DNA from 4 places in the Isoptericola sp. NPDC056605 genome. Region 4 is predicted to be linked to each of the others. Evidence: riboswitches for the same ligand, from Rfam matches in the RefSeq annotation. Region 4 holds a riboswitch; each other region holds the start of a gene.

The links. A riboswitch is a leader RNA that binds a small molecule or an ion and turns the genes downstream of it on or off. The one in region 4 is predicted to bind thiamine pyrophosphate.
Region 1: linked by a shared signal. The riboswitch ahead of ACFQ8Y_RS11725 (ECF transporter S component) and the one ahead of ACFQ8Y_RS11265 (bifunctional hydroxymethylpyrimidine kinase/phosphomethylpyrimidine kinase) in region 4 are both predicted to bind thiamine pyrophosphate.
Region 2: linked by a shared signal. The riboswitch ahead of ACFQ8Y_RS09070 (thiamine ABC transporter substrate binding subunit) and the one ahead of ACFQ8Y_RS11265 (bifunctional hydroxymethylpyrimidine kinase/phosphomethylpyrimidine kinase) in region 4 are both predicted to bind thiamine pyrophosphate.
Region 3: linked by a shared signal. The riboswitch ahead of thiO (glycine oxidase ThiO) and the one ahead of ACFQ8Y_RS11265 (bifunctional hydroxymethylpyrimidine kinase/phosphomethylpyrimidine kinase) in region 4 are both predicted to bind thiamine pyrophosphate.

The regions. Positions count from the first base shown of each region.
Region 1 covers NZ_JBHTVT010000010.1:8-7,342, forward strand. The annotation lists partial or broken gene ACFQ8Y_RS11705 (hypothetical protein) at 1-566, shown strand, start outside; gene rsfS (ribosome silencing factor) at 563-1,009, shown strand; gene ACFQ8Y_RS11715 (histidine phosphatase family protein) at 1,006-1,695, shown strand; tRNA gene ACFQ8Y_RS11720 (tRNA-Ala) at 1,788-1,860, shown strand; TPP riboswitch at 2,024-2,135, shown strand; gene ACFQ8Y_RS11725 (ECF transporter S component) at 2,129-2,767, shown strand; gene ACFQ8Y_RS11730 (ATP-binding cassette domain-containing protein) at 2,772-4,223, shown strand; gene ACFQ8Y_RS11735 (energy-coupling factor transporter transmembrane component T) at 4,220-4,918, shown strand; gene ACFQ8Y_RS11740 (class I SAM-dependent methyltransferase) at 4,969-5,580, shown strand; gene ACFQ8Y_RS11745 (MFS transporter) at 5,634-6,857, shown strand; gene ACFQ8Y_RS11750 (NAD(P)H-dependent oxidoreductase) at 6,868-7,335, opposite strand, start outside.
Region 2 covers NZ_JBHTVT010000006.1:227,642-234,976, reverse strand. The annotation lists gene ACFQ8Y_RS09085 (sulfite exporter TauE/SafE family protein) at 1-869, shown strand, start outside; gene ACFQ8Y_RS09080 (PAS domain-containing protein) at 1,026-1,805, shown strand; gene ACFQ8Y_RS09075 (DUF4235 domain-containing protein) at 1,831-2,097, opposite strand; TPP riboswitch at 2,254-2,358, shown strand; gene ACFQ8Y_RS09070 (thiamine ABC transporter substrate binding subunit) at 2,430-3,509, shown strand; gene ACFQ8Y_RS09065 (ABC transporter permease) at 3,596-5,272, shown strand; gene ACFQ8Y_RS09060 (ABC transporter ATP-binding protein) at 5,272-6,120, shown strand; gene ACFQ8Y_RS09055 (hypothetical protein) at 6,107-6,553, shown strand; gene ACFQ8Y_RS09050 (response regulator transcription factor) at 6,557-7,273, opposite strand; gene ACFQ8Y_RS09045 (sensor histidine kinase) at 7,270-7,335, opposite strand, start outside.
Region 3 covers NZ_JBHTVT010000024.1:2,167-9,501, forward strand. The annotation lists gene ACFQ8Y_RS19270 (hypothetical protein) at 50-610, shown strand; gene guaA (glutamine-hydrolyzing GMP synthase) at 731-2,338, opposite strand; gene thiE (thiamine phosphate synthase) at 2,444-3,082, opposite strand; TPP riboswitch at 3,114-3,216, shown strand; gene thiO (glycine oxidase ThiO) at 3,206-4,438, shown strand; gene thiS (sulfur carrier protein ThiS) at 4,435-4,680, shown strand; gene ACFQ8Y_RS19295 (thiazole synthase) at 4,701-5,543, shown strand; gene ACFQ8Y_RS19300 (ThiF family adenylyltransferase) at 5,692-6,933, opposite strand; gene ACFQ8Y_RS19305 (DUF3817 domain-containing protein) at 6,930-7,335, opposite strand, start outside.
Region 4 covers NZ_JBHTVT010000009.1:75,980-83,314, reverse strand. The annotation lists gene ACFQ8Y_RS11275 (YcnI family protein) at 1-664, opposite strand, end outside; gene ACFQ8Y_RS11270 (hypothetical protein) at 753-1,430, opposite strand; TPP riboswitch at 1,559-1,701, shown strand; gene ACFQ8Y_RS11265 (bifunctional hydroxymethylpyrimidine kinase/phosphomethylpyrimidine kinase) at 1,692-3,344, shown strand; gene ACFQ8Y_RS11260 (ABC transporter ATP-binding protein) at 3,749-5,527, shown strand; gene ACFQ8Y_RS11255 (ABC transporter ATP-binding protein) at 5,524-7,335, shown strand, end outside.

The DNA of each region.
Region 1 (7,335 bases), on a different contig from region 4:
CCGCCCCGGCTGCCAGCCCGCCGGCCACGGTCGCGCCGCGCCCCGACGGCCCCGCCCGCCGTTCCCCGTTCGCGACGACGGGCACCGCGTCGCCGTTCGGCGCCACCGCGGCCTCGGCGCCGCCCGCCCAGGCGGCACCGAGCCCGGCGCCGCCCGGCGCCACGTCGGTCGCGCCCCCGCTGCCCTGGGCGAGCCCGACCACCGAGCGGCCCGCGTCCGTGCCGCCGTCCCGCCCCGCTGCGGGCCCCGCACAGCCGCCGGCCGCGCCGGAGCGACCCGCCGCGTCCCCGTTCGACGCGCTGGTCGCGTCGGAGCAGCCCGTCCGCGCGCGGTCGGCCGCGCCGCTGGACGACGAGGACGACGACGAGGACTGGGACGAGCCCGAGGCGTCGTACACCTGGCTGCACTACATCGTCCTCGTGGTCGTCGCGTTCGTGCTGGGGCTCCTGGTCTGGAAGCTGCTGCTCCAGGCGCCCGACGACAGCAACTTCCAGACCGATACCGACGCCGCCGCGCCCGCGGCCGGCGTCTCCCTCACGTACGAGCACCCCGGAGCCGCTGCATGACCGCTAGCCCCCGCGCCGTCGAGCTGGCGGTCGTCGCCGCCCGGGCCGCGTCGGACCGCAAGGCGCAGGAGATCATCGCGCTGGACGTGAGCGACCAGCTGGTGCTCACCGACGTGTTCCTCATCGCCTCCGGCACGAACGAGCGCCAGGTCTCGGCGATCGTGGACGCCGTCGAGGAGGCGATGTTCCTCGCCGGCTCCAAGCCGATCCGTCGGGAGGGCAAGGCGCAGGCGCGGTGGGTGCTGCTGGACTTCGGGGAGGTCGTCGTCCACGTGCAGCACGCCGAGGACCGCGTGTACTACGCGCTCGAGCGACTGTGGAAGGACTGCCCGGCGGTGGAGCTGCCGGAGGACGCGCGCGGCGGTGACGGCGCGGCGGCCGCCGCCGAGTACGGCGACGGCGGGGGCGACGGGGCGATCCGTCTCGCGGGCGACGAGCGGTGACGGCCGGCACCGTCGTCCTGCTGCGGCACGCCCGCACCGCCTACAACGCGTCCCTGCGGCTGCAGGGGCAGATCGACATCCCGCTCGACGAGGTCGGGCGCTGGCAGGCGGCGGAGGGCGGCTCCGCGCTGGCGTCGTCGCACCGCGCGACGCGCATCGTGTCGTCCGACCTGGGGCGCGCCGTCGAGACGGCGACCGCGTACGCGGACGCGCTCGGCGGGCAGCCCCTGGTCACCGACGAGCGCCTGCGCGAGCGCGGCTTCGGTGCCTGGGAGGGCCTCACGGGCGCGGAGCTGCAGGAGCGCTGGCCCGAGGAGTACGCCGCCTGGCGCCTGGGCGCGGAGCCCGTGGGCGCGGGGGCCGAGACGAAGGCGGCGGTCGCGGAGCGCATGGCCGAGGCCCTGGCCGAGCATGCCGGGGACCTGGACGACGACGCGACGCTCGTCGTCGTGTCGCACGGCGCCGCCATCTCGCTGGCGGTGACGGCGCTGCTCGGGCTCGACCCGACCACGTGGCGCGGGCTGTCGGGGATGCACAACGTGCACTGGTCGCACCTGCACCGTGCGGGCGAGGGTGCTGTGCCCGCCTGGCGCCTCGTGGCGCACAACGTGGGCGCGGGGTACCCCCTGGACCGCTGGCAGGCGGGGCCGGACTGGAATTTGGAACCTGGCCCGAAGTCTGCCTAAGATATCGACGTTCCCGAGGGGCGCAAGCCCGGAGGAACGCACCGAATCAGACGAATCGCCCGGTCGCCCGTCGGCCGCGAGAGTCGGTTCTCGGGGCTGTGGCGCAGCTGGTAGCGCACCTGCATGGCATGCAGGGGGTCAGGGGTTCGAGTCCCCTCAGCTCCACCCCGACGAGAAGGCCCGGAACCCCACGGTTCCGGGCCTTCTTGCGTGACCAGGGGTTTCACGGTGCGGGACGCCCTTGCGCCGACGCCGTCGTCGCCTAGGGTCGGACCTGCGGTCGCGTCGTCGGCCGCCGTGAGGTCACACCTGAAGTCACATCTGAAGACACCCATGACAGGGGAGCGCCGTCGAAGGGGCGCTGAGAGTGCGGGCACAGCCGCAGACCCTTGGAACCTGCTCCGGTTAGCACCGGCGAAGGGAGTTACCTGGAATGTCCGCGCCCACTTTCGCGCGCAGCGCGTCCCTGCGGTACCGCACCGTCGACCTCGTCACCGTGGCCATGCTCGGCGTGGCCGTCGGTGTCGTCTTCTGGGGCTGGACCCAGCTCTACCACCTGCTCTCCGCCGGGCTGGCGGTCGCCTTCCCGCCGGCCACCGGCCTGCTCGGCGGCGGCTGGCTGCTCGGCGGCGTGCTGGGTGGCCTCATCGTCCGCCGTCCGGGCGCGGCGCTGCTCACCGAGGTCGTCGCCGCGAGCGTCGAGGCCCTGCTCGGCGCCGGCTGGGGCTTCTCGGCGATCGTCTCCGGCGTCGTCCAGGGGTTCGGCGCCGAGCTTGTCCTCGCCCTGTTCCTCTACCGGCGTTTCGGCGCCGCGGTGGCGGCCCTGGCGGGCGCGACGGCGGGCGCGTGCGGCGCCGTGTACGAGTGGTTCGCGTACTACCCGGACTGGGAGTGGGGCTTCCGGCTGGCGTACCTGGGCCTCTTCGCGCTGTCCGGCGCGCTGCTCGCCGGCCTCGGGGGCGCGGCGCTCGTGCGCGCCCTCGCGCGGGCCGGCGTGCTCGACGCGTTCGGCCCGGGTCGCGACCTCGCCGACCGTGCCGTCGACCGTGCCGTCGACCGCGCGCCGGCCTGACGGCGTGGCGCACGACGACGTCCGGGTTCGCGTGCGAGGGCTGTGCTGGCGGCCCACCGGGCGCCGGGCCCCGACGATCGAGGGCCTCGACCTCATCGTCGGCGCGGGGGAGCGCCTGGGGCTGGTCGGTCCCAGCGGGGCGGGCAAGTCGACCGTGCTGCACGCCCTGGCGGGCGTGCTGGGCGACCCGCTGCCCGGCGAGCTGTCCGGGACCGTCCACGTGGACGGCGGGGTGGGGCTCGTCCCGCAGGACCCGGGCTCCGCGGTCGTCGCGGCCCGGATCGGCCGGGACGTCGCCTTCGGCCCCGAGAACGCCGGCCTGCCGCGGGACGAGATCTGGCGCCGGGCCGGGGAGGCTCTCGACCGGGTCGGGCTGCGCCACCCGCCCGACCGGCCGACGTCGGCCCTCTCGGGCGGCGAGCTGCAGCGGCTCGCGCTCGCCGGGGCGCTGGCGAGCGCGCCGGGCCTGCTGCTCCTGGACGAGCCGACCGCGATGCTCGACCCCGCCGCGGCGGCCGAGGTGCGCGCCGCCGTCGTCGGCGCGCTGGAGGGCTCGGACACGTCCCTCGTCGTGGTCGACCACCACGTCGGGCCGTGGCTCGAGCACCTGGACCGCGTCGTGGTGCTCGGACCGGGCGGCCGGGTCACGCACGACGTCGCGCCCGCCGCGCTGCGCGACGTCCCGTCCGCCCTGCGGGACGACCTGACGCGCGCCGGCGTCTGGCTGCCCGGCGTGGCGGCGCCGTCCCCGCTGTCCGTGCCCGCGGCGCTGGTGGCGCCGGACGTGCCCGGGCCGGACGTCGTCGTCGCCGGCCTCCGCGTCGACCTGGTGACCCGCGGCCTGCGCGGTCGCACCACGACGCGTGCCCTCGACGGCGTGGCCGCGCGGCTGCCCGCGGGCCGCCTCACGTCCGTCACGGGGCCCTCGGGGGCGGGGAAGTCCACGCTCGTCGCCACTCTTGCGGGGCACCTGCGGCCGACGGCCGGCGAGGTGCGGGGCGTCCCGGGGCGGACGGCCCGCTCGGAGGAGCTCGCGCGGTCCTGCGGGTGGGTGCCGCAGCACCCGGAGCACGGCCTGCTCGCGCTGCGCGTGCGGGACGAGGTGGAGCTCACCGGCCGGCGCCTCGGCGTCCGGGTGGACGTGGACGCCGTGCTCGCGCTGCTGCGCCTCGACCACCTCGCCGACGCGCATCCGTTCCGGCTGTCCGGCGGCGAGCAGCGGCGGCTCGCCCTGGCGGCGGCGCTGGCGCACCGGCCGGGGCTCGTGCTGCTCGACGAGCCGACCGTCGGCCAGGACAGGGGGACCTGGGCGGCGGTGGCCGGGTGGGCCGGCGCCGCGGCCCGGCACGGCGCCACCGTCGCGGCGAGCACCCACGACGCGCACCTCGTCGCCCTCGCGGGGCACCAGGTGCGGCTCGGCGGCGCGACGAGCGAGCGAGCGACGGTGGCGGCGTGACCGGCGCGCTGGGGCGCGTGAACGCCCTCGTGCTCGTGGCCCTCGGGCTGCTCGGGCTGGTCGCCTCCCTGGGCGTCCGGGACGTCGCGAGCGCCGCCGTCGCGCTGGGCGGGTCGCTGGCTCTCGGGCTGCTGCTCCTGCCGCGCGGCGCCGGCTCTCCGGCCCGTTACCTCGCGGTGGTCGTCGCGGTCGCGTCGGTGGCGTGGTCGACGTGGCTGCTCGGTGGCCACGACCCGGTGGTGGCCGCCGTCGCGGGGGCCCGCATCGCGGTGCTCGCCCTGCCCGGCGTGGCCCTCGCCCCGCTGGTCGACCTGAGCGGGCTGGCCGACCAGCTCGGCCAGCGGCTGCGCCTGCCGGCCCGTTTCGTCGTCGGGGTGGCCGCGGCGCTGCAGCGGTTCGAGCGGCTCGGCGCCGTGTGGGAGCAGGCGTCGCGGGCGCGTCGGTCGCGCGGCGTCGGGCCCGGGCGGGGCCCGCTCTCGCGAGCGCGCCACGCGGCGTCGGTGACGTTCGCCGTGCTGGCCGCCACCCTGCGCGACGCGGCGGCCATGTCCGTCGCGATGGACACCCGGGGCTTCGCGGGCGCCCACCGCCGGACCTGGGCGGAGCCTGCGCCGTGGACCCGTACGGACGGCGTCGTGCTCGCCGCCGGCGCCGTCGTCGCGGCGCTGCCGTTCGCCGTCCTGGCCTGGCGGTAGCCGTCGAGCGGGGCCCGTCGGGCGCAGGATGGGTGTCGGGAGGTGCTCGCATGGCCCGCCAGGTGCACGACTTCGACGCCCTCTACGCCGCGGACGTCCCGCCGCCGTGGGAGATCGGGCGCCCGCAGCCCGCGCTCCTGGCGCTCGTGCGCCGGTCGGTGCTCGCCGACCCGGTGCTCGACGTCGGCTGCGGCACGGGCGTGCTGGCGCTCGCGGTCGCCCGGGCGGGCCACCGGGTGGTGGGCGTGGACGCCGCGGCGCACGCGATCTCCCGCGCGCGGGAGCGGGCCGCGGAGTCGATCGTCGACCCGCCCGGCGAGGTGCGCTTCGAGGTCGCGGACGCCCGGCGGCTCGACCGCCTGGCCGTGCGGCCCCGGACCGTCCTCGACTCAGGGCTGCTGCACACCCTGGACGATGCCGGTCGCGCCGCCTACGTGGCAGGGCTGGAGGCGATCTGCCCGTCCGACGCGCTCGTCGCCGTCCTCGCGATGTCCGTGGCCGCCGGGCTCGGCTGGGGCACGACCGACGACCGGCTGCGCGCCGCGTTCGAGGGGCCCTCCTGGTCGGCGACCGTGGTCTCGGACGCCGAGATCACCGCGCGCCCCGCGGGCGACGAGCTCCACCTGCCCGCGCTGCTCCTCACGACCCGGCGGGCCGCATGAGACGTCCGTGAACGGACCGGCTCCCCACGGGGCCGGTGCGATAGGAATGGTGCGTGCCGTCCCCGCCGCTCTTCCCGTTCCGTAGCGTCGTCCTCGGGGCGTTCCTCCCGACCCTGGTGCTGGAGATCGGCATCGGTGCGCTGCTGCCGGTCGTGGCGGTCACCGCCACGGGCCGTGGCGCCACCCTCACGGTCGCCGGCCTCGTGGCCGCGCTGCTGCCGCTCGGCAAGATCGCGTTCGACCTGCCCGCCGGGGCGCTCTCGCAGCGCCTCGGGGACCGGGTGGCGATGCTGGTCGCCGGCAGCGTCGCCGTCGTGGCGTTCACGACGATCGCGCTGTCGTCGGCGCTGTGGGGACTGGCCGCGGGGGTGCTCGCGCTCGGCGCGGCGAACGCCGTGTTCAACCTCGCCCGGCAGGCGTACCTCACCGAGATCACGCCGCCGCTGCGGCGGGCGCGCGTGATGTCGACCCTCGCGGGGGTGCACCGCATCGGCCTGTTCCTGGGGCCGTTCGCGGGGGCCGCGATGATCGCGGCGACGTCGCTGCACGGCGCGTTCTGGCTGGGCACGGGCTCCGCGCTGGTCGCGGTGCTGGTCATCGCCCTGGTGCGGCCGGAGCCGCGGGCCGACGCCGCGCTGCCGCGCCCCGCCGGCGGTCCGCGGGTGTCCATCGCGGCGGTCGCGCGCGAGCACAGGCAGCTGTTCGCGACCCTCGGCGTCGCCATCCTGCTGGTGAGCGCCGTGCGCGGCGCGCGGCAGACAGTCATCCCGCTGTGGGGCGAGCACCTGGGCCTCGACGCCGAGGTGACGTCGCTCGTCTTCGGCGTCTCGGGCGCCCTGGACATGCTGCTGTTCTACCCGGCGGGCAAGGTGATGGACCGGTTCGGCCGGCTGTGGGTGGCCGTCCCGTCGATGCTCACGATGGCGGTGGGGCTGGCGGTGCTGCCGTTCGCGCACACCGCCGGCGCGCTCGCCGTGGTCGCCGCCCTGCTCGGCGTGGGCAACGGCATGGGCTCGGGCATCGTCATGACGCTGGGCGCCGACGTCGCACCCGCCGCGGTGCGGCCCACGTTCCTCAGCGTGTGGCGGCTCTTCCAGGACACGGGCGACGCGCTCGGGCCGCTGATCCTGTCGGCCGGGGCCGCCCTGGGCTCGCTCGCGGCCGGGGTGTGGGCCACCGCCACGCTGGGCGGCGCGTCCGCGGCCGCGCTCGCGCGCTGGGTGCCGCGGTACTCGTCGCTCGCGAACCTCGTGCCGCCCCGGCGCCGGCGGCCGTGACGTCCGTGCCTCACGCGCGCAGGTGCACGCCCAGCCCGCGGCGGCCGGGCTCCAGCGCGTCGTGGAGCTCGCCGCGCTCGTCGTAGTCCCCGCCGTCCTGGCTCCGGTACGCCAGCACCGGGCCGTCGGGCAGGGCGAGCAGCCGCTCGCGCAGGCCGGCCGAGACGGCGGCGTAGCCCGCGTCGTCGAGGCGGTTCGCGCCCAGCACCAGCACGGGCTCCGCCACCTGCATGCCGGTGTACCAGAAGGTGCCGTGCAGCAGGGGGAACAGCGTCTCGGCCAGGTCGCCGTGCAGCCCGCGCGGCCCGAGCCCCGTGCCCGCGCCGACCGTCACCACGGCCAGCGCGCGCCGGCCCGCCAGTCCGCCGTCGCCGTACCGCCGGGTGCGCCCGGTCGCCGCGTCGCGCACGCCGTATGCGTAGCCCTGCACCAGCACCCGGTCGAGCCACCCCTTGAGGATGGCGGGGACGCCCAGCCA
Region 2 (7,335 bases), on a different contig from region 4:
GCCTGGGCATGGCCTACGGCGTCACCTCGACCACCCTGCTGCTCGCGATCGGCACCAACCCCGCGGCCGCGTCGGCGACCGTCCACCTCGCCGAGGTCGGCACGACCCTGGCGTCCGGCGCCTCGCACTGGCGGTTCGGGAACGTGGACTGGAAGGTCGTCATCAAGATCGGCATCCCCGGTGCCATCGGCGCGTTCGCCGGCGCGACCTTCCTCTCGTGGCTGTCGACCGAGATCGCCAAGCCGCTGATGTCGATCCTGCTGCTGGGTCTGGGCCTGTACGTGCTGCTGCGGTTCACGCTCCGCGGGCTGCGTACGGACCGTCTCGGGCAGCCGCTCCGCAAGCGGTTCCTCACCCCGCTCGGGCTGGTCGCCGGGTTCATGGACGCCACGGGTGGTGGCGGCTGGGGCCCGGTGGGCACGCCCGCCATCCTCGCGAGCGGCCGCATGGAGCCGCGCAAGGTGGTCGGCTCGATCGACACCAGCGAGTTCTTCGTGGCCGTGGCCGCGAGCCTCGGGTTCCTCTTCGGTCTCGGGACCGCGGGCATCAACCCGTCCTGGGCCCTCGCGCTGCTCATCGGCGGCCTGATCGCCGCGCCGATCGCCGCGTGGCTCGTCCGCCTGGTGCCGCCGCGCGTCCTCGGCTCCGCCGTCGGCGGGATCATCGTCCTCACCAACGTGCGGACCCTGCTGTCCCTCGACTCGTTCCCGGTGAGCGACGGCGTGCGCACCCTGGTGCTCGCGATCATCGCCGTGGGCTGGGCCGCCGCGGTCGTCTACTCCTTCGGCCAGCACCGCAAGGCGGTCGCGGAGGAGCGGGCCGAGGCGGCCGGCGAGCAGCCGGAGGCGGCGGCGACGACGGTCGCCTGACGGTCCGAACCCGTCACGGGCGCCGACAGCACCACCGAGCACCGCCACCGCACGTCACCCGCCGTGCGGTGGCGGTGTCGTGCCGTCCCGGTACCGTGGTGGAGCCAGGAGAACTGCGCGCCGGACCCAGCTGCACGGCACTGGGGGTGGTCCTCGATGTCCAGCACGCCCAACGACACACCGCGCCGCGAGCTCGTCGCCCTCGCGGAGCTGCTGGGTGCCGGGAGCCAGCTGCTCGTGGGCCGGTACCGGGTCGACGTCGCCACGGGGGAGTGGTGGTGGTCGGACGAGGTGTTCCGGATCTTCGGGCGTGAGCCCGGCTCCGTCGCACCGGGGCCCGAGGTGCTGCGCGCCCACCTGCACCCGGACGACCGTGAACGGCTCTCCCGGACGGCGGTGGTCGCACTGGGTGCCGGGCGGCCGTTCTCGGGGGCACACCGCGTCGTGGACGACCACGGGCGCACGCACACGGTCGTCGTCACGGGTCAGGGACGGCACGGGAGTGACGGCGCGTCGTCGCAGATCGTCGGCTACGTCATCGACGCGAGCCCGGTCGTGCGCGACGCGCTGGAGCGCGAGGCGCACCGCGCCGTCTCGCGCGCGTTCGTCGCCGCCGCAGCCGCGGAGCAGGCCAAGGGCGCCATCATGGCCGTCTGCGGCGTGGACGAGTCGGTGGCCACCGAGGTCCTCGCCGACGCGGGTGCGCAGGTCGGCGTGTCCGCCCAGTCGGCGGGGGAGCAGGTGATGAAGGAGCTCGCGCGACCGGTCGGGGACCGGGACGCCGCGCTCACGGCGGCGGAGGTGGTCCGGTCGGCACCGCCCGCGAAGGACGCGGCGGACCGCCTGAGCAGCGCGCTCGCCGCCGTGCGGCCGGTGGACCGACCGCACGGCCACGACGCGCAGCTGGCCCGCCGTCGTCCCCGCGCGAGCCACTGACGGGACCGTGCGGGGAATCGGCGGGTCAGCGGCCCGAGACGAACCGGGCAGCCGCGCGCCCGGCGCCCTGGCGGGCGAGGCGCTTCGCGAGCACCGCGACGCCGCCCGAGACGGCCGCGAAGGTGACCGCCTGCACGATGGAGAGCTCGTCGTCGTCCAGGTTGGTGGGCGCCACGTTGCCCGTCGCCCGCTCCCAGACCACCCCGATCAGCTTCTGCGCGACCCATCCGGCGGCGATCGTCAGCACCACCGTGCCGACCTTCACGCCCAGCGGCTGCTCGGTGTCCGTCACGTGCTCTCCCTCGGTCTGACCCGGCGTGCTACCGCCGGGGCGTCGTCCTGGTCCGGCGTCCACGGCCGACGGGCGGTGTCACGGCACGTCAGGCACGTCACACCCCGAGGCCGAGGACGGGACCACGGTAGCGCGGTGTCGACGGGTAGGCTCGTGCTGATACGACAGGGGAGCGCCCACCGGCGCTGAGAGTGCGGACCGCCGCAGACCCTCGAACCTGACCCGGTTAGCACCGGTGGAGGAAGTCGGGAATCTCGTTCCCTGCGGACGGCAGCACCACGACGGTGCCGGGCGCCCGCAGGACCCCCTTCTCGCACCTTGAGGAGGACAGCATGACGCTGAGCACCACGACCAGGACCAGGAGCGCGGCAGCAGCGGTCGGGGCCGTCGCGCTCCTGCCGCTGCTGGCGGCGTGCGGCGGCGGGACGCCGGCGGACGACGCGAGCGGGGCGTCGAGCACGGTCACGCTCGTCACCCACGACTCGTTCGCCGTCTCCGACGAGGTGCTGGCCGCGTTCGAGAAGGAGTCCGGCCTCTCCGTCGAGCAGGTGGCACCGGGCGACGCGGGCACGCTGGTGAACCAGCTCGTGCTCACCAAGGACGCGCCGCTGGGCGACGTCGTCTTCGGTGTGGACAACACCTATGCGTCGAGGGCCGTCGACGCCGGGGTCTTCGAGGAGTACCAGCCCGCCGACCTGGGCCCGGAGGTCGCGGCCTACGCGCCCGACGACCTGGCCGGCACGCTGACGCCGGTCGACGTGGGCGACGTCTGCATGAACCTCGACGACGGCTGGTTCGACGAGCACGGTGTCACGCCCCCGACGACGCTCGAGGACCTCGCGAAGCCGGAGTACCAGGACCTCACCGTGGTCACCAACCCCGCGACGTCGTCGCCCGGCCTCGCGTTCCTGCTCGCGACGATCGGAGCCTTCGGCACGGACGGCTGGGAGGCCTACTGGGCCGACCTGCGCGACAACGGCGTCAAGGTCGCCGAGAGCTGGGAGGACGCGTACTACGTCGACTTCTCCGGCGCCGGTGAGGGCGGGCAGCGGCCGATCGCGCTGTCCTACGCGACGTCGCCCGCGTTCACCGTGAGCGACGACGGGACATCCTCGACGACCAGCGCGATGCTCGACACCTGCTTCCGGCAGGTCGAGTACGCGGGGGTGCTGGCCGGTGCGGAGAACCCGGACGGCGCGAAGCAGCTGGTCGACTTCCTCACCTCGCCCGAGTTCCAGGCCGACGTGCCCGGCCAGATGTACATGTACCCCGCCGATCCGGACGTGGAGCTGCCCGCCGACTGGCAGCAGTTCGCCCCCCTGGCCGACGAGCCGTTCGAGGTGGCGCCCGCGGACGTCGCCGCGCACCGCGACGAGTGGATCGAGCAGTGGACGGCGACGGTCGTCGGCTGACGCGCCCCGTGCCGCGCGCCCTGCGCAGCGCCGCCCGCCCGGCCTCCCGGGCGGCGCGGTGGCGCGCCGACCGGTGGGGCGCGTGGCTGGGCTGGGGTGCCGCGGTCGTGCTGCCGCTGGGCTTCCTCGCGGTCTTCTTCGCGTGGCCGGTGGTGTCGCTCGTCTTGCAGGGGTTCTTCACCGAGACCACCGCGGGGCGCACGCTCGACCTGTCCGGCTTCGCGGAGGTGCTGTCCCAGGAGCGCACGTGGCGGATCGTCGGGCAGACGCTCGCCCAGGCGCTCACCGGCACGCTGCTGTCGGTGCTGCTGGGCCTGCCGGGCGCGTACGTGCTGTACCGGTGCAGGTTCCCCGGGCGGACGCTGGTGCGGGGTCTGGTGACGGTGCCGTTCGTGCTGCCCAGCGTCGTCGTCGGCGTCGCGTTCCGCGCGCTCTTCGCCCCCGGCGGCCTGCTCGGCTGGGCGCACCTGGAGGAGAGCTTCGCCGGCATCGTGCTCGCCCTGGTGTTCTTCAACTACGCGGTGGTGGTGCGCACGGTTGGCGGCATGTGGGAGCGCCTCGACCCGCGCGCCGAGCAGGCCGCCCGCGCGCTCGGCGCGACGCCCTGGCGCGCGTTCCGCACCGTGACGCTGCCGGCGCTCGGCCCGGCGATCGCGTCGGCCGCCGCGGTGGTGTTCCTGTTCTGCGCGACGGCGTTCGGCGTCGTGCTGGTGCTCGGCGGCCTGCGCTACGGCACGATCGAGACGGAGATCTGGACGCGCACCACCCAGTTCCTCGACCTGCGCTCGGCGGCGGTGCTGTCGGTGCTGCAGCTCGTCGTGGTGGCGGGCGCGCTGCTGGTCAGCTCCCGCGCCCGGGCGCGCCGCGAGCGGGCCCTGCACCTCACGAGCGACAGCGTGTCGGCGCACCGGCTGCGGCTGCGCGCCGGCGCCGACGGCACCGACGTCGCGCCGGCGCTCGTCACCCTCGTCGTCGTGGCGGGGCTGCTCGTGCTGCCCATGGCGGGGCTCGTCACCCGGTCGCTGCGCGCGCCCGACGGGTCGTGGGGCCTCGACAACTACGTGGCGCTCGGCACCACCGGCGGGCGCAACGCCCTGACGGTCACGGTGTGGGAGGCGCTGGGCAACTCGCTGCGCACCGCGGCCTGGGCCGCGCTGATCGCCGTCGTCGTGGGCGGCCTCGTGGCGCTCGTCGTGTCGCGACGCCCGCGGCGGGCCGGGCTGCGGCGTGCCGTCGGTGTGCTCGACGCCGCGTTCATGCTGCCCCTCGGCGTCTCCGCCGTGACGGTGGGCTTCGGCTTCCTCATCACGCTGGACCGCCCGCTGGGGCTCGACGTCGACCTGCGCACCTCCGGCGCGCTGGTGCCGATCGCGCAGGCGGTCGTCGCGATCCCGCTCGTGGTGCGCACGATGCTGCCGGTGCTGCGCGCCATCGACCCGCGGCTGCGGGAGGCGGCCGCCACGCTGGGCGCGGCGCCCGGGCGGGTGCTACGGACGGTCGACGGCCCGCTCGGCGCGCGGTCGCTGGGGCTGGCGATCGGGTTCGCGTTCGCGGTCTCGCTCGGCGAGTTCGGCGCGACGTCGTTCCTCGCCCGCCCCGACACGGCCACCCTGCCGGTGGTCATCTACCGCCTGATCGGGCGGCCCGGGGCCGAGAACTACGGGATGGCGCTCGCGGCGTCCGTGGTGCTGGCCGTGCTCACCGCGACCGTCATGATGGTGGCCGAGCGCCTTCGCGGCGACCGGCCCGGAGGGGAGTTCTGATGGAGCAGGCCCGGCAGACGACGGGGCTCGCCGTGCGCGACGCCGTCGTGCGGTACGGCGCCGCGCGCCGTCGACCGGGGTCGGTCGCGGTGGACGGCGTGTCGCTCGACGTCGCCGCCGGCGAGATCGTCGCGCTGCTGGGGCCGAGCGGCTGCGGCAAGTCGTCGCTGCTGCGCGCCGTCGCCGGGCTGGAGCCGCTGGCGGGCGGCACGGTCGCCTTCGACGGCGCGGACCTCGCGGGCGTGCCCGTGCACCGGCGCGGCTTCGGCCTGCTCTTCCAGGACGGCCAGCTCTTCCCGCACCGGGACGTCGGCCGCAACGTGGCCTATGGTCTCGAGACGCAGGGCGTGCCCCGCGCCGAGCGGGCCGCGCGTGTCGCCGACCTCCTGGCCGACGTGGGCCTGGCTGGCTACGCGGGCCGGTCCGTCGCGACGCTGTCCGGCGGGGAGCAGCAGCGCGTCGCGCTGGCCCGCGCCCTCGCTCCGCGGCCGCGGCTGCTGCTCCTCGACGAGCCGCTGTCCGCCCTGGACCGCAGGCTGCGCGAGCGGCTCGCCGTCGACGTCCGCGACACCCTGAAGGCCACCGGCACCACCGCCGTGTTCGTCACGCACGACCACGACGAGGCGTTCACCGTCGCCGACCGGGTCGCCGTCATGGACGCCGGGCGGCTGCTGCAGGTGGACGCGCCGGACGTGCTGCTGCGCGCGCCGGCGAGCCCGCGGGTGGCGGAGTTCCTCGGGCTGTCCGCCGACGACGACGCCGCCGGCGCCGGCGCCGCTGATGGTTCGGGGACGACGGGTGCAAGAACTGCGGCCGTGACGACATCATCGGGGCATGACGTGGTCTGACGGCCGGAGCCGGCGGCTCTCCGCGGCGGCGTGCGGCGTGGCGTGCCTCGGGCTGCTGGCCGCGTGCGGCCCGGGCGACGGGGAGGACGTCTTCGCCGCCCGCGAGCCCCTGCCGACCTGCGGGGAGGTGACCGCGCGCCCGGACCTCGGCGAGGGCGAGCCGAAGGCGGAGCTGGCCGACGCGTTCGCCTGCCTCGACGAGGCGGCGGCACGCGGTGAGGGGGCGGAGCTCCTCGTACGCTCCCTGACCGTCGAGGGTGACCCGATCGTCGAATACCACCGTGTGGGTCCCGGGATCGACGGGCTCGAGGTCTACGTCGACGGCACCCGGGACACGTTCGGCGACCAGATCTGGACCTACCGGTCGTGCCCGGGCACGGTGACCACCTCGGAGCCGCAGGGCTGCTGGGAGTCGGGCCTCGTCGAGGGCTGAGCCCTACGCCTCGCCGGCGTCGTGCACGAGCAGGGCGACCTGGGTGCGGTTCTCCAGCCCGAGCTTGTCGAGCACGCTCGACACGTGCGCCTTCACCGTCGGCACGCTGAGGTACAGGCGGGCCGCGATGTCGGCGTTCGACGCGCCGCGGCCCAGCTCGACGGCGACGTCGCGCTCTCGCGCGGTGAGGACGTCCAGGGCGGCCCGGGCACGGTCGCGCGACCCGTCCGAGCCGGCGACGGCGGCCATCAGCCGCCGCGCGACGTCCGGGGCCAGCACCGGCTCGCCCGCGGCGGCGGCGTGCACGGCGGCGGCGATGCGTGCCGGCGGCATGTCCTTGAGCAGGTAGCCCGCGGCCCCGGCGCGCAGCGCGCCGCCCACCTCCTCGGCGGTGTCGAACGTGGTGAGCACGACGACGGCGGGCGGAGACGGGCGGGCGCGGACCCGCCGGGTGGCCGCGATGCCGTCGACGCCGGGCATGCGCAGGTCCATGAGGACGACGTCGGCCGCGTGGGCGTCGAGCACGCCGGGCACCTCGGCCCCGTCGGCCGCCTCGGCCACGACCGTCATGCCGTGGGCGCCGTCCAGCATCAGGCGGAGGCCCGCGCGCACCAGCGCGTCGTCGTCCACCAGCACGATCCGCACGGGCGTCGCGGCGTCCGCGGGGCCGCCCGCCGGTCCGGCGGTGGGGAGCGGGCCGGGCCCGGGCGTCGTCGTCACGCGTCCCACGGTAGCCACGCCTCCACCGCGAAGCCGCGCGACGCGGCGGGACCGGCGTCCGG
Region 3 (7,335 bases), on a different contig from region 4:
ACACCGTGACCGGCGACGAGGGGATCGCCGGCAGACGTGAGGAGCGAAGATGACCATCACGACGCAACGACGCACCGTCCGCGCCCGGCTCGCCGCCGTCGTCGGCGGGCTCGCCGCGATCACCGCACTGGGGGTCGCGGGTCCCACCGCGACGGCCGCACCTGCGGACGACCCGGCGCCGGTCCAGGTGCAGCGCGTGGAAAGCGACGCACCGGTCATGGTCGAGGACCTGAAGATCTCGGCCAAGGCCGCCAGCACGACCGACTACTGTGCCGTCCTCGACGGCACCTTCGGCTGCAAGAACGCGAAGCCGGGGACCGGGCTGGTCGTCGCACGGCTGTACCAGAACAAGAACTACGGCGGCTTCCAGGTCGTCGTGTTCAACCCGAAGTACAAGGTCGGCTGCACGTCGGGCACCGGGGACAACGAGGGCGGCGCCAACCTCGGCACCGCGCTGTCCAACCGGATCAGCTCCGTCAAGACCTACAACAGCTGCGACGTGAAGCTCTACAACGGCAACGGCAAGACCGGCGCCAGCACCGGCTGGATCGACAAGTCGGCCCTGCTCAGCGGCTTCAACGACAAGGCCAACTCGTTCAGGATCTCCTGACAGCCCACCTGGCAGCGTGGCCGGCGGGAGCCGGGACGTCGTTCGCGAGAGCCGAGCGAGGCACGAGCGAATCATTCGAGCGAACGACGTCCCGGCTCCCGCCGGCCACGCCGTCCACCCTCACTCCCACTCGATGGTGCCCGGCGGCTTGCTCGTCACGTCGAGCACCACGCGGTTGACCTCGCTCACCTCGTTGGTGATGCGAGTGGAGATGACGGACAGCACGTCGTAGGGCAGGCGCGTCCAGTCGGCGGTCATGGCGTCCTCGGAGGACACGGGCCGCAGCACGATCGGGTGGCCGTAGGTGCGGCCGTCGCCCTGCACGCCGACGGAACGGACGTCGGCCAGCAGCACGACGGGGCACTGCCAGATCTCGTCGTCCAGGCCCGCCCTGGTGAGCTCGGCGCGCGCGATGGCGTCCGCCTTGCGCAGCGTCTCGAGGCGCTCGGCCGTGACCTCGCCGACGATGCGGATGCCGAGGCCCGGGCCGGGGAACGGCTGGCGGGAGACGATCTCCTCGGGCACGCCGAGCTCGCGGCCCACCGCGCGGACCTCGTCCTTGAACAGGGTGCGCAGCGGCTCGACCAGCTCGAACTGCAGGTCGTCGGGCAGGCCGCCCACGTTGTGGTGGCTCTTGATGTTGGCCGCGCCCTCGCCGCCGCCGGACTCGACGACGTCCGGGTACAGCGTCCCCTGCACGAGGAACTTGACCTCCTCGCCGTGGGCGCCCGCCTCGGCGACGATGTCGCGCTGGGCGTCCTCGAAGACGCGGATGAACTCGCGGCCGATGATCTTGCGCTTCGTCTCCGGGTCGCTCACGCCGGCGAGGGCGGTCAGGAACCGCTCCTTCTCGTCGCGGATGATGAGGTTCACGCCCGTGGAGGCGACGAAGTCGCGCTCGATCTGCTCGACCTCGCCCTCGCGCAGCAGGCCGTGGTCCACGTGCACGCAGGTGAGCTGGTCGCCGACGGCGCGCTGCACCAGCGCGGCGGCGACGGCGGAGTCCACGCCGCCGGACAGGGCGCAGATGACGCGGGCGTCGCCGATCTGCGCGCGGATCGCGGCGACCTGGTCGGCGATGACGTTGCCCGGCGTCCAGTCGGGCGCGAGCCCCGCGCCCTCGTAGAGGAACTTCTCCAGCACGGCCTGGCCGTGCGCCGAGTGCTTCACCTCGGGGTGCCACTGCACGCCGTACAGGCGACGGCCGGTGTCCTCGAACGCGGCGACCGGCGAGCCGGACGACGTCGCGAGCACCTGGAAGCCCTCCGGCGCGGCGTGCACGGAGTCGCCGTGGCTCATCCAGGTGGTCTGGTGGTCGGGGGAGCCCGCCAGCAGCACGCCCGCCTCGCACACCTCGACCTCGGTGCCGCCGTACTCCCTCTGCCCCGTCTGCGCGACGGTGCCGCCCAGCGCCTGCGCCATCGCCTGGAAGCCGTAGCAGATGCCGAGCACCGGCACGCCGGCCTCGAACAGCGCCGGGTCCACGAACGGGGCGCCCGTGGCGTACACCGACGACGGCCCGCCCGAGAGGATGATCGCCGCCGGGTTCTTGGCGAGCATCTGCTCGGTGGTGAACGTGTGGGGCACGATCTCGGAGTAGACGCGGGCCTCGCGCACGCGGCGCGCGATGAGCTGCGCGTACTGCGCGCCGAAGTCGACGACGAGGACCGGTCGCGGCGTGGGCGCCAGGTCGGCGGTGGTGGGGGTGTCGGTGGCGGGAGACGTCACCGAGCCATCGTAGCCGCCGGACGGTACCGCTCCCGGGCCCGTCCCACGGGTCACGCGGTGGGGTAGGTCACCTCGACACCGCGGCGGCGCGCCGGCCGTCGGCGGTCAGGCCAACCGCTCCCGCAGCTCGCGCGCGGCGCGCCCGGGGTCGGGCGCCTGCGTGATCGCGCGCACGACGACGACGCGCGACGCACCGGCGTCGAGCACGGCGTCCAGCCGCTCGGCGTCGACGCCGCCGATGGCGAACCACGGTGTCGTCGGGCGAGTCGCGGCGACCTCGCGCAACAGGCCGAGACCCACGGCCGCACGGCCGGGCTTGGTGGGCGTGGCCCACAGCGGGCCGACGCAGAAGTAGTCGACGTCCGGGTCGGCCTCGGCCTCGGCCGCCTGCGCGGCGGAGTGGGTGGAGCGACCCAGCACCGGGCCCGGGCCGAGCAGCGACCGGACCGCCGGCACGGGCAGGTCGCGCTGCCCCATGTGCACGACGGGAGCGCCGGTCAGCCCGGCGACGTCGGCCCGGTCGTTCACCGCCCAGAGCGCGCCGTGCTCCGCGGCGACGCGGGCCACCACGGCCTGCAGCTCGAGCTCGCGCGCGACGTCGAGCGTCTTGTCCCGCAGCTGCACGACGTCCACGCCGCCCGCGAGCGCCGCGTGCAGGAAGTCCTCGAGGTCGCCCCGGTCCTCGCGGGCGTCGGTGCACAGGTACAGGCGGGCGTCGGCGAGCCGGGCGCGGGTCGTGGTCACGCCGGCCAGGGTAACCACGGCCCGGGTTACAGTGGCCGCGCACGGGAGCCCCGCTCGGGGCTGAGAGGGCGTAGGAGCCGACCGTCGAACCTGATCTGGGTCATGCCAGCGAAGGGAGCGCACATGCCCACGTCCACCGGCCCGTCCGCCACCCCCTCCGACGTCGTCGTCGTCGGCGGCGGGATCGTCGGTCTCGCGGTGGCCTGGCGGGCCGCGGACGCCGGCCTCGCCGTCACGGTGCTCGACCCGTCGCCCGGCGACGGCGCCACCCGCGCGGCCGCGGGGATGCTCGCGGCCGTCGGCGAGGCGGACTTCGGCGAGCGGGACCTCGCGCGCCTCAACCTCGCGTCGGCCGCCCGCTGGCCCGCGTTCGCCGCCGACCTCGCCGCCGCGACCGGTCGCGACGTCCCGCTGCTGCGTGCCGGGTCGCTCGCCGTCGCGTACGACGCCGACGACCTCGCCCTCCTGCGTCGCGTGCTGGCGCTGCACCGGGAGTGGAGCCTCGCGTCCGCGGAGGTCTCCGTGGCCGACGCCCGGCGCCGCGAGCCGTACCTCGGGCCGCGGCTCGCCGGGGCGGCCCGCGTCGAGGGCGACCTGGCCGTCGACCCGCGGGGCACGCACGCGGCACTCCTCGAGGCGCTGACCCGCGCGCCGGGCGGCACGGTCGTCCGCCGCGCCGCCGTGCGCCTGGAGCGGGACGCCGCGGGCCGGGTGGTCGCGGCGCACGACGCCGCCGGGGTGCGGCACGCCGCCGGGGCCGTGGTCCTCGCGGCCGGCGCTGTCCCTCCCGCGGGGCTGCTCGACGGCGTGCCGGAGGTGCGCGTGCCGGTGCGGCCCGTCAAGGGCGTGACGCTGCGCCTGGACGCCGGGCCGGGGCTCGCCCTCGAGCACGTGGTGCGCGGCACGGTGCAGGGCCGGCCGGTGTACCTCGTGCCGCGGGGCCCGGGCACCGGCGCCGGCCCGGGCAGCGGGCCCGGGCACCGGGAGATCGTCGTCGGCGCCACCAGCGAGGAGCGGCCGGACGACCGCCGCGCCGAGGCGGGCGGCGTGTTCGCGCTGCTGCGCGACGCCCGCGCCCTCGTGCCCGGGATCGACGAGGCCGCGCTGGTCGACGTCACGCCGCGCGCCCGCCCGGCCACCCCCGACAACCTGCCGCTGGTCGGCGCCACCGCCGTGCCCGGACTGCTGGCCGCCGTCGGGCACGGACGCAACGGGGTGCTGCTCGCGCCACTCACCGCCGACGCGGTGCTCGCCGCGCTGACCGGCACACCGCCGCCCGACGACGCGCTCGACACCCTCACCGCCGCCGACCCGCGACGCTTCGCGCCCGCAACCCCCGAAGGAGCCCTCCCGTGAGCACGCCGTCCACCTCCGCAACCGCCGTCGTGAACGGCGAGACCTACCCGCTCGACGGACCGCACGGCGACGGCGTCGAGGCCGTCGTCGCGACCCTCGTCCCCGCGTTCGTCGCCGACGGCTCGGTGCAGGGCATCGCCGTCGCCGTGAACGACGCCGTCGTCCCCCGCGGCCTGTGGGCCGGCACCCGGATCGCGCCAGGCGACCGGGTCGAGATCGTCACCGCCGTCCAGGGCGGCTGACCACGAAGCACGGAGGAAGCATGACCAGCACGCACGCCGAGACCACGTCCCGCCCGCTCGCGCACCCGCTCGTCGATCCGCTCGTGGTCGCCGGCACGGAGGTCGGCTCGCGCCTCGTCATGGGCACGGGCGGGGCGTCGAACCTCATGACGCTGGAGGACGCGCTGGTCGCGTCGGGCACCGGGCTCACGACCGTGGCGATGCGCCGCGTCGCGGTACGGCCGGGAGGCGCGGGCGCCGAGGACGGCGGCATCTGGGGCCTGCTGGAGCGGCTGGGCATCCGCGCCCTGCCGAACACGGCCGGCTGCTTCTCGGTCGCCGAGGCCGTGCTCACGGCGCAGCTCGCCCGCGAGGCCTGCGGCACCGACTGGGTCAAGCTCGAGGTGATCGCGGACGACGTCACCCTGCTCCCCGACCCGCTCGGCCTCGTCGAGGCCGCCGACCGGCTGGTGCGCGACGGGTTCGTCGTGCTGCCGTACACGAACGACGACCCGATCCTCGCGCGGCGTCTCGAGGACGTCGGGTGCGCGGCCGTCATGCCGCTCGGCGCCCCCATCGGCACGGGCCTGGGCGTGCTCAACCCCCGCAACATCGAGGCGATCGCGTCCGCCGCGCGCGTGCCCGTCATCCTCGACGCCGGGGTGGGCACCGCGTCCGACGCCGCCCTCGCGATGGAGCTCGGCTGCGACGGCGTGCTCCTCGCGACCGCCGTCACGCGCGCCGCCGACCCGGTCCGCATGGCGCACGCCATGCGCCTCGCCGTCGAGTCCGGGTGCCTCGCCGCCGGCGCCGGCCGCATCCCGCGCCGTGAGGGCGCGCTGGCCAGCTCCTCCCCGGACGGTCGACTCGACCTCGCCCTCTGACGCGGTGCTCCACGCTGCCGAGGTAGTCCGAAACCTGCCGAGGTAGTCCGATCCGTGCCGAGGTAGTCCGATCCGTGCCGAGGTAGTGGTCCGGTCCACTACCTCGCGGAGTCTCGGACTACCTCGGCACGACCCGTGCTCCCTCGCGTCAGACGGCGAGGAGCAGCGCGGGGGCGCCGCCCTCGACGGAGCGGGCATCGACGCCGGCGGCGCGCGCGACGTCGGCCACGCGGGCGGAGCGGGCGCCCGCGGCGCAGACCAGGAGCACCGGGCGGTCGGTGGGCAGCGCCGCGACCGCGGACGCGGCGGCGTCTCCCCCGCCCAGGAACGCGCCGCTCGGCGACACGGTCGCGCCCGCGACGGGGAGCGCCTGGACCTCCCAGCCCTCGCGGACGTCGACGAGCGCGACGGGCGAGCCGCCCGCGAGGAGCGCGGCGGCGTCGACGGCGCTCATGCTGGCGGGGCCGAGTCCGGAGCCCGCGGCGTCGGCGGACCCGCCCACGGGTGCGGGCAGGCCGCAGAACGCGGCGTACGCGGCGTCGTCGGCGAGCAGCTCCGCGACGGGCTCGCGGGTCGGGTCCGGGCGGACGGCGAGCTGGCGCCACGAGAGCTCGAGGGCGTCGTAGACGGCGATGCGGCCGAGCAGCGTGGTGCCCGCACCGGTGATCAGCTTGACCGCCTCGGTGGCCATGACCGACCCGACCGTGCCGCACAGCGCGCCGAGCACGCCGCCGGTGGCGCAGTCGGGCACGGTGCCGGGCGGCGGGGGCACGGGGAAGACGTCGCGGTAGGTGACGCCGCGCGTCCTGGTCTCCTCACCGGTGCCGTCGGCCAGCACCGGCGCGCCCCAGAAGACGGCGACCTGGCCGTCGAACTGGTGGATGGCGCCCCACACGACGGGCACACCGAGGATCTCGGCCGCGTCGGACACGAGGTAGCGGGTCGGGAAGTTGTCCGCGCCGTCGAGCACGACGTCGTACCCGCCGACGATCTCGAGCACGTTCTCGGGGGTGAGCCGCACGGGGTGGGCCACCACCTCGACGTCGGGCGCGAGGTCGGCGATCCGGTCGCGCGCCGACTCCACCTTGGGCCGGCCGACGTCGGCCGTGCCGTGCACCACCTGGCGCTGCAGGTTGGAGACGTCCACGACGTCGTCGTCCACGACGCCGAGGGTGCCCACCCCGGCGGCCGCGAGGTACTGGAGGGCCGGGCTGCCCAGGCCGCCCGCCCCGACGACGAGCACCCGCGCGGCGGCCAGCCGGCGCTGCCCCTCCGGGCCGACGCCCGGCAGCGGCAGGTGCCGGGCGTACCGGGCGAGGTGCGCGGCGTCCAGCTCCGGGCCGGGCGCGACCAGGGGTGCCAACGACGGAGACGGGGCGAGCGACGTCATGCCGCGTACCGCTCCTCGAGCGCACCGAGCTTCGCGTCGGCGTCGGCGTGCACGCGCTTCTCGAGGATGAACGACATCACCGGCACGACGCCCGCGAACACCATCGTGGCGAGTCGCCCGAAGCCCCAGCGCATCTTCGACCACAGGTCGAGCACCGTGACGAGGTAGACCACGTAGATCCAGCCGTGCGCGAACGGCACCCAGCCCATGTAGTCGACGACGAGCTCGACCGGCACCACGTACTTGAAGAACATCTCGACGCACAGGATCAGCAGCATCACACCGGTGAGGATCGCCATGAACCGGTAGCGCTTGAGGGCTCCGCGAGCCTTGCGGATGGCGGCCTCGGCCTGGGCCTGGCTGGCGCCGCCGGCGGGCGACGACGAGGGCTGCGGGGCGGGG
Region 4 (7,335 bases):
CGTCGGCCGCCGCGTCCGTGCCCGCGTCTGTGCCGGCGTCCGCGGCCGAGTCCGTGGCGCCGGCTGCCGACGCCGTGCCGTGGCCGCCGTCCTCGGCCGCCGGGAGGACCTGCAGGACGGGTGCCGGGAGGTCGGGCTCCGCGTCGCCGGTCGCCTCCTGGTCCCAGGCGACGACCTCGCCGTCGGAGTACGTCTGCGTGGCGGGCAGGGCGATCTCCTCGACGCCGTCCGGGACAGCACCGGCGGACACGGTGAACCGGAGGAACTCGCCCGGAGCGATGCCGGCGTCGGCGTCGTCGGCGGTCCACTCGATGCTCGCCGGCGCCTCGGTCACGGTGGTGCCGTGCACCTCGACGGGCTCGGGCAGGGGCGCCTGGGTGACCTTCGCCGTCCAGCCCGGCACGGGCTCCACGGACACGCTGGTGAACGGGGTGTCGGTGGGGAGGTCGACCTTCACGGCGGTGGTCGAGGCCTCGGCGGACTCGTTCGGGACCTTGAAGGTGAGGGTGGCGTACGACCCGGCCTCGGCCGCGTCGGGGGTCACGGTCACGTGCGCGGAGGCGGCGGCCGCGCCGAGGACGAGGGCCGGCACGGTGAGGGCGGCGGCGCCGGCGAGGCGGCGCGCGCGGAGGGCAGGGGTGAGGGCAGGGATGGTCCTGGACATGGGTGTGCTGCTCCTGGTGCTCAGGGGTGGTCAGGGGTCGTCGGACGACGAGGGACCCGCCCCCGTCCGACGACGGACCAGGGCAGGGTCAGGCGGCGCGCACGAGGGCGCCCGGGAGCAGCGGGGGGCCTCGTGGCGGGGTGCGCCGGACGGCGCGGGCCCGGAGGGGGTGCCAGGTGCGCCCGACGACGACGGCGGGCTCGCGGACGACGGGCGGCGCCGCCGGGCCCAGCACGAGGACCGCGACGAGCCGCAGCTGGCCCGCGACGTTGACGGCCGCTCGGTCGCCCGCCGCGAGCAGCAGGGCGGTGAGCAGCACCGCGGCAGCGTGCGCGGCGAGCATCCAGGACGTCGTCCCGGGGTCGTCCGCGTGGTGCAGGTGCAGCCCGCCGCCGGTCGCGGGCCCGAGGGAGCCCGGGCCCAGCGCGTGCAGGGCGTGCCCGTCCGGCGCGGCCCCCGGCGTCGAGGGCAGGGTCGTGAGCAGGGTCGAGGCCAACGGCGAGGCGTCCGTGCCCGCCGCGCCGAGCACGGACAGGGTCGTGTGCTGCACGAGCTGGAGCGCGACCATCGCGGGGAGCAGGCGGGGGAGCGTCAGCCGGCGGCGGGCGGTCCACACCGCGAGCGGCGCCGTGAGCGCCACGACGACGAGCCAGGCGAGGGGTGCCCCGGGGAGCGCGCCGCCGGCCAGGAGGTGGGCGGCGGCCGCGATGCTGAGCGTCGTGCCGGCGACGAGGAGCTCGCGCGCACGACGGACGACCACGGGCACCCCCGCACCCTACCGCGCCGCGAACAGGCCGCGGGCCTGCGGCGCGAGGGCCTGGCGAGGCGCGGCGTGACGCCGACACGCGCCGCGGGACGCCGCCCGCCGCCCGCGCAGGCCTGGGCTACGGTGGGCGGCACGACACGGGGTGCGTCCCGACCGGTCATCGCCGCGACATCGTCACGACGACGTCGCGACCCGGCCGGCGGGCGCTGAGAACACACCCGTCGAACCTGATCTAGCTCGTACTAGCGAAGGGATGTCGACATGAGTGCGCGCGCACCTGAAGACAGCTCCGCCGGCAGCGCCGGCTCCACCGCCCCTGCTCCCGCGGCCCCGGCGCCGACGAGGGGCAGTCGCCCCCGCGTCCTGGCCGTCGCCGGGTCCGACCCGTCCGGGGGCGCCGGGATCCAGGCGGACCTCAAGTCGATCGCGGCCGCGGGCGGCTACGGGATGGCGGCCGTCACGGCCCTGACCGTGCAGAACACGCGGGGGGTGCGCGACGTGCACGTGCCGCCCGCCGCGTTCCTGGCCGCGCAGCTCGACGCCGTCACCGACGACGTGGCCGTCGACGCCGTGAAGATCGGGATGCTCGCCTCGGCCCCCGTGGCCCACGCCGTGGCCGCCTGGCTCGACGCCCTGCCGCCCGGCGCGACGGGCGCGCGACCCGCCGTCGTCCTGGACCCGGTGATGGTCGCCACGAGCGGGGACCGCCTGCTCGACCCGGCGGCCGAGGACGCCGTGCGGCACCTGCTGTCCCGGGTGGACGTCGTGACGCCGAACCTGCCCGAGCTCGCGGTCCTCGCGCAGGAACCGTCGGCCGCGGACTGGCCCGCCGCGCTCGAGCAGGCGCGACGCCTGGCCTCCCGGCACGGGGTCCTGGTGGTGGCGAAGGGCGGCCACCTGGGCGCCTCGGGGACGGGCGCGACGGGGGCGGGGGCCCCGGACGCGCTCGTCGGGCCGCAGGGCGTGCTGGCGGAGCTCCCCGGGCCGCGCCTGACCAGCACCTCCACCCACGGCACCGGCTGCTCGTTGTCCAGCGGCCTGGCCGCGCGGTACGCGCGCACGGGGGACTGGGCCGAGGCGCTGCGCGGCACGAAGGCCTGGCTGACCGCGGCGATCCGGGCCGGGGAGGCCCTGCGCGTCGGCGGCGGGAACGGGCCGGTCGACCACCTGGTGGGGCTGCGCGCCGGCGGCGCGGAGCCGCTCGCGCCGTCCGGTGCGTCCGGTGCGGGCGGGGCATCAGGTCAGGACGGGGCGGAGGACGTCGTCGCCCGCTGGTGGGACGACGCCGCGGGCGTGCGCGCCGCGATCGACGACCTGGCGTTCGTCCGGTCGCTGGGCGACGGGACGCTCGACGCCGACCACTTCCGCACGTACCTGGAGCAGGACGCGCTCTACCTGCGCGACTACGCGCGCTGCCTCGCGCGGGCGAGCGAGCTGGCTCCCACGCGGGCCGAGCAGGCGTTCTGGGCCGGCGGCGCGCACGGCGCCCTGGTGACCGAGCTCGACCTGCACACCCGCTGGCTGGGCGGGGAGCCGCAGGACGTGCCCGCCAGCCCCACGACGGCCGCGTACCTCGACCACCTGCGCGTGGCCGGCGACGACTACGCGACCCTCGTCGCCGCCGTCCTGCCCTGCTACTGGATCTACCAGGACGTGGGGGAGCGGCTGGCCGCCCGCGACCACCCGGGTCACCCGTACGGGGCGTGGCTGGGCACGTACGCGGACGACGCGTTCGCGGACGCGACGCGCGAGGCCGTCGCGATCCTGCGCCGCGCCGCCGCGGCGGCCGACCCGGTCACCCGGGACCGGATGGCGGCGACGTTCCACGCGGCGTGCGAGCACGAGCTGGCGTTCTTCGACCAGACCGGGGCACCCACGGTCGAGCCCACGGTCGGGCGCGTCGTGGTGGGCTGACCCCCGGTCCACCGCGGCCCGTCCGGGTCCCGCCGTCGTGCGCGACGGCGGGATCCCGCGGCGGTAAGCGGTGTCCCGAGCTCGGGGCGCACCGCGTGACCGGGGCAAGTGTGTCGGAGGCGAGTGACAGAATAGGTGTGATGCCCGACACGAAGCGCACTTCGCGCAGCCGCAGCCGAGGCGCCCGCCGCGCCGATCCCTCCGAAAGTCCCAGGAGGAGCACCGCCTCCTCCGCTCCCCGCCGTCCCGTCGCGACCGGCACCCCGCCGGGCCGCGCCGCGGGGCCGCCCGGCCGCACGGGCGCCGCCGCCGCCGGGCCCGCCGTCGCCCCCGCGGGCTCCGAGCTCTCCACGTTCGCGTCGGTGCGCCGGCTCTACCCGTACGTCCGGCCGGCGGTGCCGCGCATGGTCGGCGGGCTCTTCTCCGCGATCGGTGCGAGCCTCGCCGCGCTGGCGATCCCGCGCGTGCTGCAGACCCTGGTCGAGGGCCCGCTCGCCGAGGGTGCCGCCGCCCACGACCTCGGGGCCCTCGTGGTGCCCGTCCTCCTCGTGCTCGTCCTGGGCGTCGCGGAGGCCGGGCTCGTCCTGCTGCGCCGCAACCTCGTGATGTACCCCGGCACGCGGGTCGAGGCCGAGCTGCGGATGGCACTGTTCCGCCACCTGCAGGACCTGCCCGTCGCGTTCCACGACCGGTGGCCCGGCGGCCAGCTGCTGAGCCGGATCATGGGCGACCTCGGCCTGCTGCGACGCTGGCTGGTCTTCGGCCTCCTGCAGCTCGTCGTCAGCATCGTGACGATCGTCGTCGGGGTGGGCATCCTGCTGGCCACCGCCGGCTGGCTCGGCCTCGTCTACCTTGCGGGCGCGATCCCGGTGACGGTCATCGCGTTCCGCTTCTCGAGGCGGTACCGCGTCATCGCGCGCCTGTCCCAGGACCAGTCGGGCGACCTCGCCACCACCGTCGAGGAGTCCGTGCACGGCATCCGTGTGCTCAAGGCGTTCGGTCGCGGGCGCGACGCCCTCGACTCGTTCACCGACCAGGCGGAGGAGCTGCGCCGCACGGAGATCCGCAAGGCGGGCAACCAGGCCACCGTCACCACGTCGCTGCAGCTCATCCCCGAGGTCACGCTGGCCGTCTGCCTCGTGCTCGGCACGGTGCTCGCCGCCCAGGGGCAGATCACCGTCGGCAGCCTCGTGGCCTTCTTCCTGACGACCGCCGTGATCAACGGCCCCGTGGTCGACCTCGGCATGACCCTGTCGATGACGCTCAACGCCCGCACGGCCGTCGACCGCTTCTTCGAGGTCATGGAGACCCCGAACCCGTTGGCCGACCCCGCCGACCCGGTGGAGGTCGGTCCGGCGCGCGGCCACGTCGAGCTCCGCGACGTCTCCTTCCGGTACGAGGACGCGTCGCGCCCGGTCCTCGAGCACGTCGACCTCGAGCTCCCCGTCGGCACCACGACGGCGCTCGTCGGCCTCACGGGCTCGGGCAAGTCCACCCTCGCGATGGTGGTGCCGCGCATCGTCGACGTCACCGCCGGCCAGGTGCTGCTCGACGGCGTCGACGTGCGGCGCATGCGGCGGCACGACGTGCGTCGTGCGGTCGCGGTCGCGTTCGAGGACCCCACGCTGTTCTCCGCGTCGGTCCGCGACAACGTGCTGCTCGGCGTCCCCGAGGCCGGCCCCGACGCCGTGCCGGAGGAGGAGCGTGAGCGGCGCCTGCACGAGGCGCTCGAGGTGGCGCAGGCGGGCTTCGTCGCCGACCTGCCGCAGGGCGTCGAGACCCGGATCGGGGAGGAGGGCCTGTCCCTGTCCGGCGGGCAGCGGCAGCGCCTCGCGCTCGCCCGTGCCATCGCGGCACGACCCGCCGTGCTCGTGCTCGACGACCCGCTGTCCGCGCTCGACGTCGCCACCGAGGAGGCCGTCACCACGCGCCTGCGCGACGTCCTGCACGGCACGACGAGCCTCGTCATCGCGCACCGGCCGTCCACGGTGGCGCTCGCCGACCGGGTCGCCGTGCTCCAGGACGGCCGGATCACGGCCGTGGGCACCCACCGCGACCTGCTCGCCACCGACGCGCACTACCGGCACGTCATCTCCAGCCTGGAGCAGGACTGGGAGGAGTGCGCCGAGCACTCCGACCAGGAGGAACCCGAGCAGGCCCAGAACGAGGAGGTCCAGCGGTGAGCCGCCCCAGCACTCCGGAACCGTCCCGGCCCGCGACGTCCGGGCCGGACCCGGACGACCACCGCCGGCCCACCGACGCGACGGCGGACGACGCCACCCAGCTCGACGCCCAGGCATCCCGCGACGTCAGGTCCCGGTCGCTGCGGCTGCTGGGCGAGCTGCTCCGGCCGCGTCGCGGCGCCCTCGCCCTCGCCGGCCTCCTCGTCGTGGTCTCGACCCTCGGCCAGGTGGCGGGCCCCTGGCTCGTGTCCCTCGCCATCGACTCCGCCGTGCCCGACCTCAGGGACGGCGACGCCGGCACCCTCGTGCTGGTCGGCGCGGCCTACCTGGTCGCCGCGGTCGTGGGCGGCCTGTGCGCCGGCGCCTACGTCCGCCAGGCCGCGCGCATCGCCCAGGGCGTGCTCCTGGACCTGCGCCGCCGCGTCTTCCGGCACACGCAGCTGCTGAGCCTGGAGTTCCACGAGTCGTACACGTCGGGCCGCATCATCAGCCGTCAGACGTCCGACCTCGAGGCGCTGCGCGAGCTGCTCGACGGCGGGCTGACGGGTGTCGTCTCGTCGCTCATGCTCATGGTATTCACCGGGCTGAGCCTGTTCCTGCTCGACTGGCGCTCGGGCCTCGTGCTCGCGGCGGCGCTCGTGCCGGCCTGGCTGCTCACGCGGTGGTTCCAGAAGCACTCGCAGGTGTTCTACCGCGAGCAGCGCACCACGTCCGCGCGGCTCATCGTGAAGTTCGTCGAGACGATGACCGGCATGCGGGCCGTGCACGCGTTCCGCCGGGAGTCGACCACCGAGGCGGAGTACGGCCGGCTCAGCGAGCAGTACCGCGACGCGAACCTCAACACCATGGGGCTCAACGGCCGCTACCAGCCGGGGCTCGTGCTCATCGGGAACGTGGCCGTCGCGGTCGCGCTCGCGATCGGCGGCTGGCGGGTCTACTCCGGTGGGCTGGACGTCGGCGTGCTGGTGGCGGCCCTGCTGTACGTGAAGCGGTTCTTCCAGCCGATCCAGCAGCTCGGCAACTTCTACAACTCGTTCCAGTCCGCCACGGCGGCGCTCGAGAAGGTGTCCGGCCTGCTGGCGGAGGAGCCGACCGTCGTCGAGCCGCGCCGTCCCGTGGCGCTGCCGCACGCGCGGGGCGCCCTGCGGCTGGACCACGTCACCTTCCGGTACGGGGACGGCCCCGTCGTGCTGCCCGACCTCGACCTCACGCTCCCCGCGGGGCAGACGGTCGCGCTGGTCGGCACGACGGGCGCGGGCAAGTCCACGCTCGCCAAGCTCGTGACCCGGTTCTACGACGCGAGCGAGGGGCGCGTGCTGCTCGACGGCGTCGACGTGCGCGACCTGTCGACGACGGACCTGCGGCGCGCCGTGGTCATGGTGACGCAGGAGGCGTACCTGTTCAGCGGGTCCGTGCGCGAGAACATCGCGCTCGGGCGGCCGGGCGCCCGGCAGGCGGACATCGAGGCCGCCGCACGGGCGGTCGGGGCGCACGAGTTCATCATGGACATGCCCGACGGGTACGACACCGACGTCAACAAGCGCGGCGGCCGCGTCTCGGCGGGGCAGCGGCAGCTGCTGTCGTTCGCGCGGGCGTTCCTCGCCGACCCGGCGGTGCTGGTGCTCGACGAGGCGACGTCGTCGCTCGACATCCCCGGCGAACGGCTGGTGCAGCACGGTCTGCAGACGCTGCTGGCCGACCGCACGGCGATCATCATCGCCCACCGGCTGTCGACCGTCGCGATCGCCGACCGGGTGCTCGTCATGGAGCACGGCCGCGTGATCGAGGACGGCACGCCGGACGAGCTG